Regions from separate parts of the Colwellia sp. BRX8-5 genome, predicted to be linked through region 1. Evidence: predicted binding sites of a transcription regulator. Region 1 holds the regulator's gene; the other holds the start of a gene.
What was found. The regulator sigma-54, encoded in region 1, starts transcription at its own class of promoters, with help from an activator protein. The targets are predictions, from matches to a motif close to GTTGGCACGNNNNTNGNNT.

Region 2: a site for sigma-54 is predicted at 3,540-3,558, ahead of flgF (flagellar basal-body rod protein FlgF). Genes of this name have one in related genera too.

What each region holds. Positions count from the first base shown of each region.
Region 1 covers NZ_JACGVR010000007.1:162,818-171,164, forward strand. Annotated here, with positions in the region: gene mgtE (magnesium transporter) at 1-1,118, opposite strand, end outside; gene H4J62_RS07535 (HPr family phosphocarrier protein) at 1,238-1,513, opposite strand; gene rapZ (RNase adapter RapZ) at 1,527-2,381, opposite strand; gene ptsN (PTS IIA-like nitrogen regulatory protein PtsN) at 2,413-2,868, opposite strand; gene hpf (ribosome hibernation promoting factor) at 2,914-3,201, opposite strand; gene H4J62_RS07555 (RNA polymerase factor sigma-54) at 3,225-4,733, opposite strand; gene lptB (LPS export ABC transporter ATP-binding protein) at 4,813-5,544, opposite strand; gene lptA (lipopolysaccharide transport periplasmic protein LptA) at 5,541-6,083, opposite strand; gene lptC (LPS export ABC transporter periplasmic protein LptC) at 6,064-6,630, opposite strand; gene kdsC (3-deoxy-manno-octulosonate-8-phosphatase KdsC) at 6,627-7,172, opposite strand; gene H4J62_RS07580 (KpsF/GutQ family sugar-phosphate isomerase) at 7,174-8,139, opposite strand; gene H4J62_RS07585 (calcium/sodium antiporter) at 8,183-8,347, opposite strand, start outside.
Region 2 covers NZ_JACGVR010000001.1:147,540-155,886, reverse strand. Annotated here, with positions in the region: gene flgJ (flagellar assembly peptidoglycan hydrolase FlgJ) at 1-69, opposite strand, end outside; gene H4J62_RS00650 (flagellar basal body P-ring protein FlgI) at 85-1,209, opposite strand; gene flgH (flagellar basal body L-ring protein FlgH) at 1,245-1,928, opposite strand; gene flgG (flagellar basal-body rod protein FlgG) at 1,945-2,733, opposite strand; gene flgF (flagellar basal-body rod protein FlgF) at 2,762-3,505, opposite strand; gene flgE (flagellar hook protein FlgE) at 3,837-5,252, opposite strand; gene H4J62_RS00625 (flagellar hook assembly protein FlgD) at 5,365-6,051, opposite strand; gene flgC (flagellar basal body rod protein FlgC) at 6,073-6,492, opposite strand; gene flgB (flagellar basal body rod protein FlgB) at 6,495-6,896, opposite strand; gene H4J62_RS00610 (protein-glutamate O-methyltransferase CheR) at 6,967-7,800, opposite strand; gene H4J62_RS00605 (chemotaxis protein) at 7,866-8,347, opposite strand, start outside.

The DNA.
Region 1 (8,347 bases):
CAGATAACGCCATTAAGAAAACCAACAGCAAGTTCTTTCTGAATAAGTATTCTCGCATTTGAGTCGCCAACATGGCCTAGCGCAATGGCGCGAACAACCAGTGTTAAGGTTTGGTTACCGGCAACACCACCCATACTAGGCACTAAAGAATTTAAAATAGCTAAAATAGCCAGTTGGCTTAAAACACCTTCGAACATACTCGATACAGCAACGGCAAGTAGTGCGGTAATGAGATTAACGCCAAGCCAAATAGAGCGTTGTTGCGTGCTTTTTAAAACCGGAGCAAAGGTATCTGCCTCTCCATCTAAGCCCGCCATACTCATCATTGAATGTTCGGCATCCTCACGAATAATATCAATAACATCGTCTATCGTGATACGACCAAGCAAACGGCCTTCATCATCAATAACTGGTGCAGAGAACCAATCAAATTTTTCAAAGAGTTGCGCTACGTCACTATCAGACAAATGCACTTGAATTGCTTCAATATCTTTATCAATGAGTGTTGAGACGATAATTTCAGGTTTAGCGGTAATGATCGCCGCTAGAGAAACGGCGCCAATAAAGTGATTCTTACCATCGACCACATAAAAAGAATCGGTCGCTTCAGGTAAATCACCCCGTAAGCGCAAATAGCGCAATACCACATCAACCGTTACATCGGGACGAATTGTTATGGTATCGGTATTCATGATACCGCCAGCGGTATCTTCTTCAAATGATAACGCGGCTTCGACTCGACCTCGGTCTTGCGAGTCCATAGCACTTAATACTTCTTGATAAACACTATCGGGTAGAGTACGTAAAACTTCAGCTAAATCATCAACATCCATGCCTTCAGCAACGGCGGCTAATTTTTCAGGGCGGATAGTTTTTAAAATACCTTTTCGAACTTCCTCATTGAGTTCTTCAAGTACTTCACCGTGATTATCAGCGTCGATAAGTTGCCATAAAACGGCACGACTTTTCGGGTGAGATGACTCTAATATTAAAGCAATATCATAAGCTGGCATGTTCTGTAGTAATTTTCGAACGTGCACAAACATACCGCTACCAAGTGCTTTATTGACTTGTTGCAGGCGTTGATGATTTTGTTGTTGCTCTGATATTTCCGGCATAAAGTTTTCCTGTGCCGCAGTAATACGAAAATTATATTGTTTATATCTTAGTCAAGATGCGCTGGCTAAGGTGTTGTAATGAATGATAACGTAACTTTATTTTTTATTCAGTCTTTTTATCATTCGTCTTCATCAAATTTATCAGAAAATAACTGGCATACATCGTCAAGTGCTTGTTGAGCATCTTCTCCTTGGGTAATCACCTCTACGGTTTTTCCAAAGCCACCGGCCAGTAACATTAACCCCATAATACTACTGGCATCAGCTTCTTTGCCCTCTAAGCAAATAGTAACGTTAGCATTAAGCTTTTGGCTTAACTGGGCAAGTTTAGTGGCAGCACGTGCATGTAATCCCAGTTTATTGCTAATGGTTAATGATTTATTATATTTTGGCATACAGTGACCGTTATTAAGTGCTTTGTATTTTAATGTCGCGATGATGAGACTGAACATCTTCGCGTTCTTTTCTAAGATTGTTTGCTAATATTTCTGCAATATAAACCGATCGGTGTTTTCCACCCGTACAACCAATGGCGATAGTAATATAGCTGCGATTGTTTCTTTCTAAGTGGGGTAACCATGTCATCATAAAACTGTTAATTTGCCAGATAAATTTAGTGACAATCGGTTGGCTAGCAAGAAAGTCTCGCACGGGTTGATCTAAACCGGTAAAACCTTTTAAGTCTGTTTCCCAAAAAGGGTTAGGCAGAAAACGTGCATCAAAAACATAATCTGCGTCTTGTGGTACACCGTGTTTAAAGCCAAAAGATTCAAACACCACCACCATAGATGCCGAGGTTTTGCCCAAAATTCGCTCACGCACTAAATCAGATAATTGATGAGGTGATAACTGGCTGGTATTAATATACAAACCCGCACGCGTGGAAATAGGCTCAAGCAGCTTTTTCTCTAAAGAGATGGCTTGGTCGAGTGGGATATTTTGTTTAATCAAAGGATGTAAACGACGCGTTTCACTAAAACGTCGAATAAGATCAGAGTCATCAGCATCTAAATACAGAATATCGAGTTTTACTGTTTTTGGTAGATAATCTAATATTTCTGAAACGTCATTAGGATCATTGGGTAAGTTACGTACATCTAAACTAACCGCTACTTTGTCGTAATCATTAATAACGGTATGCGCTAATGCAGGCAATAAATTCACCGGAATATTATCGACACAGTAGTAGCCTAAATCTTCGAGTACACGTAAGGCGACACTTTTACCTGACCCTGAGCGACCACTGACTATCAAGAGTTTCATTTGAGTTTTCCTGGATTATTATTAGATTTTATTAACGTTTAGCATGCTTTATTAAAGTAAAAAGCTCTTGCGAATTTTGGCATTTTCTTACTTGCTTTGCGAACTGTTTAGTACTAAATATTTGCGCAATACTTTGTAAGGTATCTAAATGTTGTTGGCAGTTTTCTTCGGGGACAAATAACGCAATAATAATATCGACAGCACGGTTGTCTATCGCATCAAATTCAACGGCTTGTTCACTGGTCAGCAATACAGCAATAACTTGTGACGTGTTGGTTAATCGACCATGAGGAATCGCAATGCCATTTCCTATGCCGGTAGAGCCAACCTTTTCACGCGCCATTAAGCTTTCGAATAATTGATGAGTATCAATATTGTCGAATTTTTTTGCCGCAGTTGTGCTAATTATTTCAAGGAGTTTTTTTTTGCTTGTACCCTTAATCGCACACAGGGTGCAATCAAGGGTAAGGATATCTTGCAACTTCATTATACTACTTAGATTCTTTGGTGAGTGAACAGGCGATAAACAGCATTAATGCTGATTCGTTTTACCTTTGTACTTCAATATTTGCCGGTCAAGCTTAACAACAAGACTATCAATAGAGGCATACATGTCAGCATTTTCAGCTTTTGCATGTAAATCAGAGCCACTAACGTGAACAGTCGCTTCAGCAATTTGATTTGATTTTTCAACGGTGAGAACAACATGAACATTATTGATATGATCAAAATGTCGGCTTAATTTTGCCATCTTAGTCGTGACGTTTTCTCGTAAAGCTTCGGTAATGTCAACATGGTGGCCAGAAAGATTAATTTGCATAAGCTTAATTCCTCATCTTTTCGTTAAAGTAAACTTTTTCGTTGGTTAGAAGGTGGAATAGAAAGTGACTCTCGATATTTTGCTATGGTGCGTCGAGCTACATTTATCCCTTGATCGGCTAATAAATCAGCCATTTTACTATCACTAAGTGGTTTTGCTGGGATTTCGGCAGCAACAAATTTTTTGATTAATGCACGAATAGCTGTTGATGAGCATTCGCCACCGCTTTCGGTGCCAACATGGCTTGAGAAGAAAAACTTCAGTTCGAAAATTCCACGTGGCGTATGCATGTACTTTTGTGTCGTCACTCGTGAAATGGTTGATTCATGCATATCGACAGCTTCGGCAATATCATTTAAAACCATTGGACGCATGGCTTCATTACCATGTTCAAAAAAGCCAATTTGACGTTGCACAATACAGTTTGACACTTTTAATAAGGTATCATTACGGCTTTCTAAGCTTTTAATAAACCATTTAGCTTCTTGTAAATTTGAGCGAATAAATTGTGTGTCCGCTGTCGACTTCATCGAACGTGACATCGAAGCATATTGCTGATTCACCGAAAGTTTTGGCGCAGTATCAGGGTTTAATTCGACCACCCAACGGCCATTTTTCTTTTCAACAGACACATCAGGAATAACATACTGATCGTCACTCTTCATCACACTATCGCCGGGTCTAGGATCAAGTGATTGAATAAGACGCACCACTTCGCGCAGTTGCTCTTCTTTCAGTCGAGTTTTACGCATTAATGTACGATAGTCTCGGCTACCCAGCAGATTAATATGGTCACGCAAAACTAACTTACTTTCTGCTAACCAAGGTGTAGCGGGGTCAAATTGATTAAGTTGAATGATTAAACATTCTGAAATAGAACGAGCAGCGACACCGACAGGATCAAAGAGGTTAATACGTTTTAGTACCACCTCAATTTCATCAAGCTCTACTCCTTCAATGGCAACACTTTCTAAAATGTCTTCACTAGATACCGTTAAGTAACCGGCGTCATCAACAGCATCAATAATTGCTGTCGCTATAGCGCGGTCTGTTTCGGTAAAAGGGCTTAATTCCATTTGCCAGCGCAAATGATCTTGAATGGAGTCTTGAGTCTCGCCTTGGTAAGTATAATCTTCTGAAGCTGGGCCTGAGCTTGAACTTGCTGCACCGGCCGTGTAGTTATCATCCCAAGTGGTATCCATGTTTAATTCTTCAGGGATATCGTTCTTGTCCATGGCTTCAGTGGTGGTGATTTCATCAATGGTAGGCGTAGCGTCTTCGCTACCATCAGAAGCAGGGGCTTCTTTAACGTCACCATTACCGGCAGTGTGAGCTTCTTCAAGGTTGTCAGTACTTTTATCTTCGGGATTATTTGAAGACTCATCCATTTCTAATAATGGATTACTTTCTAAGGCTTCCTGAATTTCTTGTTGAAGCTCTAACGTAGACAGTTGCAGCAATTTGATTGCTTGCTGCAATTGTGGCGTCATGGTTAATTGTTGTCCTATGCGGAGTTGTAGAGTAGGGCGCATTTAGGTCATTAACTTCCTATTATTTTTAATGGGATATTTTCGTTTTTTTCATACGAAGATACTATTCATTTACTGACTACTATAGCGTGAATTGTTCACCAAGGTATACATCTCTTACGTGTTGATTTGCAAGAATTTGATCTGCAGTACCTTCTGCAATAAGTTCACCATGACTAACAATATACGCATGTTCACATACATCGAGAGTTTCACGTACATTGTGATCAGTGATCAACACACCAATGCCACGTTCTTTTAAGTGTAGAATAATTTTTTTAATATCACCTACTGAAATTGGGTCAACACCAGCAAAAGGTTCATCTAATAAAATAAATTTTGGTTCAGCAGCTAATGCGCGAGCAATTTCTACTCGGCGGCGTTCACCACCAGATAAGCTCATGCCTAAATTATCTTTGATATGACCTATGTTGAATTCTTCAACAAGATGTTCTAATTTTTCTTCGCGTTCAGCATCTGATAATTCTTTTCGTGTTTGTAAAATAGCCATAATATTGTCGTAAACACTGAGTTTTCGAAAAATAGAGGCTTCTTGTGGTAAATATCCGATGCCTTTTCTCGCACGCTCATGCATAGGCGCTAACGTCAGGTTTTCGTCATTTAAGATAATATCGCCACTATCACTTTCAACTAACCCCACAATCATATAAAAAGAAGTTGTTTTTCCGGCACCATTTGGGCCCAGTAAACCGACTATTTGTCCTGCTGAAACTTGCATACTGACATTTTTAACCACTTTTCTGCCTTTATAGGCTTTGGCAAGGCCTTTTGCCATTAGGGTGCTAGTGCTCATAAATTAATTTTTTCCTGAGTTTTCGCGTCTGTGGTTGTCGCTTTAATTTTTTCTTTCGGCTGAAAAATCGTTTTAGTGCGTTCGTTAGATTTACTTTCAGCATTAACATACTGAGTGGCAATATTGTAAGTAATTCTACTGCCACTAACCTCACTACCTTCTTGCTGTAATAACGCATTTCCTGAAATTATCACTAAATTATTTGCGGGCTCATATCTTATTTCGTCTGCTTGTAAGCTAAGAGGAGTGCCATCGGCTAAGGTTTGTTTAAAGGTTGCTGGCTTCCCTTTAGCGATATAGGTTTTTTCTTCACTGCCAGATTGAGTCAGCACTTGTACTAAATCAGCACGTATAACTAATGAACCTTGAGTGATCACCACGTTATCAATATAGCTGAATATTTTATTTTTAAGATCAACGGCTTGTCTTGAAGCGTTAATTTCAATCTTTTGTTTTATATCAAATTTTTCAGCGAAAGCTGACGAAAATAGCGGAGTTGATAACAATAAGCACAGTAGGCTATTTTTTAACAATTTCATAAATTGATTTCACATGTTTAGTTAGTGTCATTTGGTTGGTGTTTAAGTCGACAATTAAACCTTTACCATCGATGGTAAATCCTTTACCGATAATTTTAATTTCTTGTTCTGAACTTATGATGTTAGTTTTTAGATCAAGTTCAAAGTATTTTCCTTGAACTTCTTGTAATAAGCTATCGGGATCTGTTGCTAACAGGCGGACATGCTTTGCTAATTTTACCCGGTTGTTATTGTATAATATGCCTTCATTGGCAGATATTTTCCATGCGGGCGCATCATTTTTTGGATGAAGTGTGTATTGAGGAAACTCAAAGTTGGTAATACTTAACTCAGGGTAATGTTCCATACGATGGGCATCAACAACATAAGCTAAGCTTCCTTGATGTTTATAAACATTACTGTGTAAATTTTCGGCAATAAAATCAGGGGTCAGCGTCTTATCAATCGCTTGTAATTGTGGTGCTGAGGAATTTCTCCATTCAATTATACCGTAAACGCCTCCCGCAATTAGAAAAAACAACAAGGTTAAACTATAAAGTCGATTCATATACTCGCACCCGAAGCATTTGCTAAGGTGTTTTGGCTAAGCATGATTAAATCGCATATTTCTCGAACAGCACCAAAACCGCCATGGTTAAAAGTGGTGTAATTTGCGATAGATAAAATACTTGGGTGGGCATCTTTAACAGCAATACCCAAGCCTACAGCGTTGATACACTCATAATCAGGCATATCATCACCAATATAAGCAATTTCCTCGAGGGATAGCTTTAATTGCTTAGCCATCGTTTTCAAGGCGGGTAATTTATTTTCTTCACCTTGCACTATATATTTAACATTTAAGGCTGACATACGTGTTGCGACAATATTTGATGTTCTCCCGGTGATCACCGCTACATCGACACCGCTGGCGCCTAATGCTTTTATGCCGTAGCCATCTTTAGTGTGAAAAGCTTTTAATTCTTCACCATCGTTACCCAAATAAATACGGCCATCAGAAAAAACGCCATCAATATCACATATCAGCAGCTTTATTTTTTTCATGGTATTGAATGCTGTGTCAGTAATTTCGCCATAGAGTGTTTGCATATTAGATAAGACCTGATTTTAGTAAGTCGTGCATATTCATTGCGCCAATAGGTATATTATTGTCATTAACAATAATTAAACCATTAATTTTTTTGTCTTCCATGATTTTTAAGCCTTCGGCGGCTAGCATATCTTGATGAGCCACAGTGGGATTTTTTGTCATCACTGATGCAATAGTATCAAGATGTATATCAATACGTTCATCAAGAATACGACGTAAATCTCCGTCAGTGAATAAGCCTTGTAATTGACCACTCTCGTCGACTACCGCCGTCATCCCCAAACCTTTTAATGATACTTCAACCAACGCATCCTTAATTTTAGCATTAGCATTTACAGTTGGTAAGCGCTCACCACTATGCATTATATCGCTAAGACGTAGTAATAGGCGTTTTCCTAAACTACCACCGGGATGAGAGAGTGCGAAGTCGTCAGCGGTAAAGCCGCGAGCATTTAATAAGGCAACAGCGAGTGCATCACCCATTACTAGGGTTGCTGTGGTACTTGATGTTGGCGCTAATCCTAGTGGACAAGCCTCTTGTGAAACAGCAACACAGACATGGGTATCGCCTAGTTTTGCTAAGGTTGAGGCTGGATTCCCCGTCATCGCAATAAGTTTAGCGCCAATACGTTTTATGACTGGCACTATTGCTAACACTTCACTGGTTTCGCCCGAGTGCGAAATAGTTAACACGACGTCATCACCGGTTATCATACCTAAATCACCGTGACTTGCTTCACCAGGGTGAACAAAAAAAGAAGGTGTGCCGGTGCTCGCCAGCGTTGCAGCAATCTTGCCACCGATATGGCCTGACTTGCCCATGCCAGCAATAATAACCCTACCTTTACAGTTAAACATTAACTGACAGGCATATTCAAAGTTCTCATCAATGTACTGGGCTAACTCTGCAATAGCCTGTTGTTCTATGTGAATAACGTCTAACGCTAGTTGTTTGAAATCGTTCATTATTAGCCCGTTTTTATTTTGTAAATTGCTATTATAGTGTTTGTTATTGCTTTATTTGACTAAAAAGTAGCGCTTGATAAGCGATAAAAGCGCCTATTAATAACAAACCTTTTAAGCGGCCAATGCAAAACTTTCCGGCACGACGAGTAAAACACAGTATAAATAATAATACGGTAACGCCAAGCATGTAAGGAGCGTCACGTGCTGC
Region 2 (8,347 bases), on a different contig from region 1:
CTGAGAATTAGCGGTCACAGATGCCTGCGGTGCCAATGAAGTTAGTGATGATTGATTCGGTGTAATCATAAGCTTTATTGATCATTAAATAATGATCAATTCTCCTCGTAATGCACCCGCTTGTGATAGCGCTTCAAGAATAGCCATAACATCACCAGGGCCCGCCCCAATTTCATTAATCGCTCGAACGAGTGTGTCTAAGCTTACCCCCGGATCAAAAACAAACATCCGGTTATCATCTTTATTAACGTTAACGATAGATTGATTCGTTACCGCCGTATTACCATCAGCAAAAGCATTAGGCTGAGAGACATCTCGTGTTTCATTAATCGTTACCGTAATACCACCATGAGTAATGGCGGCAGGCAATAAACGCACATCAGAGCCGATCACGATGGTACCAGTACGGGAGTTAACAATAACTTTCGCCGCCGGACGTGAAGGTTCAAATTCTAAATTTTCTAAGGCAGCCAAAAAGCTGACTCGTTGGCTCGCATCTCTTGGTGCATTGACTTGAATAGAGGTTGCATCAATAGCGCGAGCAATAAAAGTGGCGGGGTCGTTAATGTTAGCAAACTCGCTATTAATGACTCGCTCTAGACTTCTCGCACTACTGAAATCAGAATCTCTAAGATTAAAGGTAATATAATCGCCAGAAGTAAATGGTGAAATAACTTCACGTTCAACCATAGCACCATTAGCAATACGGCCTACGGTTGGTGTATTAACAATAACTTTTGAGCCATCTAAACCTTCAGCACCTAAACCGCTAACGACTAAACTGCCTTGAGCAACGGCATAAGCATTACCATCAATACCCATGAGAATAGTTTGTATTAATGTTCCACCACGTAAGCTTTGCGCACTGCCCATTGAAGAAACTGTAATATCAATTCTTTGGCCGGGTTTAGTAAATGCGGGTAACTCAGCATGAACAGCAACCGCAGCAACATTTTTAATTTTTGGTTTTAAATTAGCCGGCATAGTAATACCAAAATTACTTAGCATGGTTTTAAAACTTTGTTCGGTAAATGGACTTTGTTCGCCTGTGCCAGGTAAACCCACCACTAAACCATAACCTATCAATTGATTACTTCGGACACCAGCAACATCGGCTAAATCTTTAATTCGCTGTGCAGAGCTCATCGAACTAAACAAAAATGTTAGCACCAAGACAGTAACTTTCATACTTGTGAAAAAAGTGTTCATAATAATACCTATTGAAAGTTTTTGTTCAATTAACCCTACAGGGGCCACCAAGAGCTAGTAAAGAAACTCGATAACCAACCTTGTTCTTGTACATCAGCAAAAGTCCCTGTACCTGCATATTCAATCCGCGCATTGGCGATTTTACCAGAAACAATGGTGTTACTAGAGCTAATATCTTGTGCGCGAATAACACCGGTTAAGCGAATAAATTCGTCACCGTTATTTAAAGTCATCCATTTTTCACCACGGATCATCAAATTGCCATTGGGCAAAACACGCAAAACATGTACAGAAATATGACCGTTTAAGCTATTACCTTGGTTAGACTTTGAATCACCACTAAAGTCAGAGCCTTGGTTATAGCCAAATTGAATGGCATTATTTTTAAAGTTTACTGCAGCGCCGCCTAAACCAATAATAGGATCTAAACTGGCACTATTTTCTTTACTCAACTCTGTTTTAGCATTTTTCTGTGCTTGTGTACTTTCACTTAACGTCACTGAAATAATGTCACCAACACGATGAGCTTTTGAGTCAGAATAAATATTATTAACGTAGTTAGCTCTAAATAGTGAACCCGTCGGGATAATAGAGGCTTCTTCCATTTCGGGTAAAATTGGCGCAAAGTCAGGATCGTCAGGTAACGTTTTTGCCTGTTCAACACTGGCACAACCCGTTATTGATAAAAAAAAGATAACTAAGACTAAGTGAATTTTCATAAGAGATTCCTTAACGCTATAACTGCTGATTAATATAACTAAGCATTTCATCAACTGCTGAAATTACTTTTGAGTTCATTTCATATACCCGTTGACTTTCAATCAAGTTAACAAGTTCTTCGGTGGTATTTACATTCGAGGTTTCTAGCGCGCCTTGCACTATCATGCCAAAACCTTCTAAACCTGGAACCCCTTCTTGTGGAGCACCACTAACCGCTGTTTGAATGTATAAATTTTGCCCTATTGGCTGCAAACCGGTCGGGTTAACAAAGTTAACTGTATTAATTTGACCGATAACAGCAGGATCAGGTTGCCCCTGAAGAGTTACAGAGACTTCACCATCTTGAGAAACAATAATACTTAACGCATCAGGCGGAATAGTTATTTGTGGTTGAATTAAATAACCCGCGCCCGGTGTAACCATATTGCCCTCTTCATCCATGGTAAATTGACCATTTCTTGAATATGACGATGTACCGTCAGGGAGTTGCACTTCAAAAAAACCTTCACCTTGGATCATTAGATCTAAAGCGTTATCGGTAGTTTGCATATCACCTTGGGTATGAATTTTTTGCGTAGCCACCACTTTTGTACCCGCGCCAAGCATTAAGCCTGAAGGCATCTCTGTATCTTGTGCAGAGCGACCACCTGGCTGATTAATCGTTTGATAGAGTAAATCTTCAAATACGGCACGACTTTTCTTAAAACCTATGGTACTGGCGTTAGCTAAATTATTAGAAATTACCGCAATATCTTTTGTTTGCGCATCTAACCCTGTTTTACTTATCCATAATGCTGGGTTCATAAATCACCTCAAAAATTATTTATTTAAATTAGAAAGCACGTAATAAAGATGCTGAACTTGCATCAACTTCTTCCGCTGTTTTCATGAGTTTTAATTGCATTTCAAACTGACGTTGCAAAGAAATCATCGCGGTCATCTCCCCAATAGGGTTTACGTTGCTTGCTTCAAGCATGCCATTTTCGACTTTGACATTGACGTCAGCATTCTCATTTAGTCCATCTTTTCGACGAAACAAGCCATCAGCACCTTTTGCTAACTCTTGCACCCTCGGGTTAACCATTTTTAGACGACCCACTTCTTCTTGAAGAGAACTCGGTGCTCCTTCAGGCTGAACCATGATGGTGCCATCTTTACTGATATGAATATTATTGACTGGTAGAGGTATAAATATCGGGCCAGTATCTCCTAAGACAAGCTCACCTTTAGAGGTTTCTAAAGCACCTTCTTCGTTGAGTCTAAATTGGCCATCACGTGTATAACCTTCAGTACCATTTTCAGCTTGAACAGCAAACCAACCCGGCCCTTGAATGGCAAGATCTAAATCTCGAGAAGTTTGCATCAAAGAACCACTGTCAAAGTTTTGGCTGGCATTTTCTGTCATGGCAAACACACGAGAAGGCAAGCCTTCGCCAAAAGCTTGCATTGAACGCGCCTGTGCTAAATCGGCTTTAAAACCCGTAGTCTTAGCGTTAGCAAGGTTGTTAGCATTAACGGCAAGCGAATGCATATTTTGTTTCGCACCGCTCATTGCGATATAAAGCATTTTGTCCATAACAGATCTCTAAAATTGTATCTTACAATGAGAAATGCAATAACAGTGCCAGAAGAAATAGAACAGGAAAAGGAAGATGAAAAAATAATCGTTTTATCGTCAACGAAAAGGAACCGACTGAGGTTTTGAAAGAAAGGTGGTTTGATAAAGACCATCCGCTGCTCGGGCATTGACACATAAAGAAGTATTAATGCGATGAAGACATGGATGCATAAGAATAGCTATGTTTCGCTCTACATCTATACCGTTCATCCTGAACAGAAAAAGAGATAAAACATTTTACGTTTTATCTCTTTTATTTATTATAGACTAGATTATTTTAAAGATTTATTTATCGAATCTGTAGAATAGTTTGGTTTAGCTGGTTATCAACTTCTAGTGCACGAGAGTTAGCCTGAAAATTTCGTTGTGCTGAAATTAAGTCGATTAATTCTGTGGTTAAGTTAACGTTTGATTGCTCTAATGCCGATGAATTAATAGTACCAAAAGTACCTGAACCCGCCTCACCAGCCAATGCTTCACCGGAACTAATACTTTCTTTCCATGAAGTATTACCAATTTGCGTTAAGCCCTGTTCATTGGCAAAGTTTACTAAAGCAATGCGTGATAATGGTTCTGAGGTACCATTACTGTAAGTCGCTCGAATTAAACCATCACTACCAATATCTATACCGGTTAATCGACCAACCGCTAAGCCATCTTGCTCAAGCGAAGTCACTTCAAAGTTTGAAGCAAACTGCGTAGGTTCATTTGGATTAGGGCCAAGAGGGTCTAGATTAAAATTAATTTTCACGGTTTGAGTTGGATCAGCACCATTGGCTAATATTGTCGCTCCAAGTGCCACGGTAATAGCACCACCGTCACCTGGCATAGGTAATTGTGCAACAAAATCACCTGAAGAATCAAAGTACATACGCATGCCAGTAACACCGCCACTTGCTGATAACGGACCTGAACTACCGCCACCTTGTGGATTTGTTATTAGCGTTCCTGGAGCTGCCGTTGGATCTGGATCTGTCTGTCCACCTGGATCAGCTAAATCTACCGGTATGCCATCAACGCCAGCAAACATCATCCACTCGTTAGCATCAGACGAAGGATTATCTTTAATAAAGTAATAAGTCATTATATGACTATCACCTAATGAATCAAAAATAGTCACTGAAGTTGAATGGTTAAAAGTCAAAGGATCATCGGGATCAAAGTTACCTGGCGCACTACTAATGAAAGAATCACCCGCAGGTAAGTTCATTCGTACATCTACTTCACTGGTTTTTTGAGGAGCACCAGAGGCCGTAGGAATACGAATAGGCTCTGCCGTACTTAAACTTACCGACGCAGAGGTGCCGTCAGGGTTAACTGGGAAACCTAATAAATGCTCACCCGCAGAGTTAACAACAAAGTTACTGTCGTTTAATTTAAACTGACCTGCTCGGGTATATGACGTTTCTAAGGAGTCAAGTTCAGGTACTGTTGCATAAAAACCATTACCCGTAACGGCTAAATCTAACGCGTTATTAGTAAACTGAATACTACCTTGCTGAAACTGCTGAGCGACATCTGCCGTCAAAACACCGTCACCCACTTTTGTTTTACCAGAAGCAAGTAATGATGCTGCATACACATCAACAAATTCCGCACGCGACTCTTTAAAGCCGGTGGTATTAACGTTAGCGATGTTATTTGATGTAACATCCAAATCTTTTTGAGCAGCGTTTAATCCGCTCAACGCTATATTAAATGACATAATTGCACCTCATATAAAAAACTGTTTATCTTAATTATTTCTAATTTTCGAGTATTCACTCTTCATTGAAATAACAGTGGCTTAAATTTATTTAGTTCGAAGAACTATTAATTTAACCTTCTGATACTTCCACCACATCTGCTAGTGCCATGGAACTGCCACCATTAAGATTTAATAAAATATTTCCACCTGCACCGGCTAACGTCACACTATCAACTTTACGATAGGTCATCGCTTGTAATTCTGATGCTTCACCTTCCACTAATCCTGCAATTCTAAAACGATAAGCACCTTGTGGAGCGGGCTCGCCATTTGTCATCTTGCCGTCCCAATTAAAGGTAAACTCACCTGCAGCCACACTGCCAACAGGAACTGTTTGAATAAGTTCTCCAGCGGTGTTTTCAACATAAATATTCACATTACTTGCCGCTTTATCAGTGATCATTTTGCCTTTAACGGCTTCACCTTCAGCCATACCAAAAACATTATCATCAACTAGAACGCTACGACCCACTAACGAGGAGGCTTGTAATGCTTGACTCGATGACATGGATGCAGCAAATGATGTAAATTGTTCATTTAGCGTTGCCACACCGTCAGTCGTTGAAAACGCAGTCATTTGCGAAATCATTTCATTATTTTCAACGGGCTTAGTCGGATCTTGATGAGAAAGCTCTTTGGTCAGTAACGCAAAGAAATCTTCTTGCGTTAACATACCATTGCCATTATCCGTCGTTGTAACATCTTCCTTTTGCCAGCGCATGCCATCTAAAGGTTTACTTCCGCTTACTGTTTCCATATTTTATCCCACCTTTAATTGTTACTTGCCAAGCTGTAAGGTTTTATTCAGCATATTTTTTGCTGATTCAGCCAATTGAACATTTGTTTGATATGAGCGTGATGCTGAAATCATATTGGTCATTTCTTCAATCACGTTTACATTGGGTTTATAAATGAAACCATCTTTATCTGCCATTGGGTGTCCCGGAGAGTGCTGAATATTTAAAGGCTGATCGCTTTCCACAATGCCTAAAACTTTGACACCTACGCCTGAGTCATCTTGTCCTGCGGCAGCTTTTTGCATCTCTGCGGCAAAAACCGGATGCCGTGCTCGATAGGTTGCATCAACACTACTGCTAACACTATCAGCATTAGCAATGTTACTTGCGGTGGTATTTAAGCGAACAGATTGAGCGCTCATACCCGTGCCAGATATAGTAAATACGTTAAATAGGCTCATAATTATTGCCCTGCTCCGGTGATGGCTTTTTTCAAGCCTTTAATCCTGCCAGTAAGAAATTGAATGCTGGCTTGATACTGCATTGAGTTTTCTAGATACAAGTTTCGTTCCACTTGTGCATCTACGGTATTACCATCGCCAGTATCTGGTTGATCTGGTGTTCTAAATTGCACCCCATTATTGGTTGCAATGCGAACATCAAAATGCTTTTCGTGGGTTCGTGACATACCTGATTGTTGCTTTTGAGAGGCTTGCGCTAAGGCAGACTTAAAGTCCATGCCCTTGGCTTTATAGCCAGGTGTATCTGCATTAGCAATATTACTAGCAATAACTTCTGCACGTTTAGAACGAACAGCAAGTGTTTGTGGGTGAATGCCAAGTGCTTTTTCAAAAGTGATAGCCATAGTGTTACCTCCAAATCAATGAAGATAACTATACAATTTCTATGCCAACGGGGAGTTTAGTGGGGGGATATTAAGTCTTTTTTTGATAAATGATACCAGGATTACAGCGAACCATATCAAAGTTTTGGTTTAAACCCGTTAAGGATTCCGAGGCGCCAAGAAAGAGATAGCCGTTAGGATTTAGCACGCCTTCAATTTGAGATATTATTTGCTTTTTAATTTCTGGTGCGAAGTAAATCAATACGTTACGGCAAAATACAATATCAAACTTACCCATTAAACTATAACTATTTAGGAGATTTAGTTGCCTAAAGCTAACCATTTTCTTAACCGAGTCTTTGACTTTTGACATACCTTTATCGCCATTTTCAAAAAACATTCTTTTGCGTTCGGCTGATAAACCTCGTGACAAAGCTAAATTGTCATAATGGCCATACTTACAATGCTCAAGCATAGTATTGGAGATATCAGTGCCAATAATTTGAACACCTCCCGAAAACGCAGCAGGATTACTTTGCTTAAATTCTTGAACTGCCATCGCAATAGAATAAGGTTCTTGACCTGAAGAACTTGCCGCTGACCAAATTTTTAAAGGCGTTCTTTGATTTTTAAACTCAGGAAGTAAGCGTTTTTTCAATAGTTCAAAGGGGTACTCATCGCGAAACCACAAGGTTTCGTTGGTCGTCATGGCGTCGATAACTGCGGCGCGTAACTGCCTTTCAATTGGACTGAGAGTACGAGTGACTAAATCACCTAATGTGGTAACATCAAATTTAGCCATTAAAGGGGCTAAACGGCTTTTTACTAGGTATTGTTTATTTTCACCTAAGACGATGCCACATTGTTTCTCTAGGAAGACTCTAAACTGATGATAACTGCTATCATCAAGCTGTCGGATTGACACTTCGATATTCCGCCTTAAATTATTATTATCATTTATTAACGATAGAATACGCTAAAAATAATGGGTTAATTAGCATTATTTGCTAGTTCATCTTTCTTTAACCATTTTTTTACTGCTGTGGCTAACTCATCAGGATGAAACTTTGGAATAAAATCTTCTGCACCAACTTTAGCAACCATGGCATTATTAAAAACACCACTTAGCGAAGTATGTAAAATAACCGGCATGGCTTTCAATCGATCATTATTTTTAATCTCAGCGGTTAAGGTGTAACCGTCCATTTCAGGCATTTCTATATCAGAGATAAGTAAAGCCACTTTTTCGGTAATTGATGTATGACACTCGGCTTCTATAGCAAGTAATTGATCTAAAGCGTCTTGGCCATTTTTAGCTAACAACATTGTTAAGCCTAATGGCTCTAGAGCTCTTCTCACCTGATTTCGAGCTACGGTTGAATCATCCGCGATCATAATTACCCGTTCGCCAAGACTAACTCCGACACTCGCATCAACAACACCTTCACTGAGTTCTGTTGAAATAGGACTAA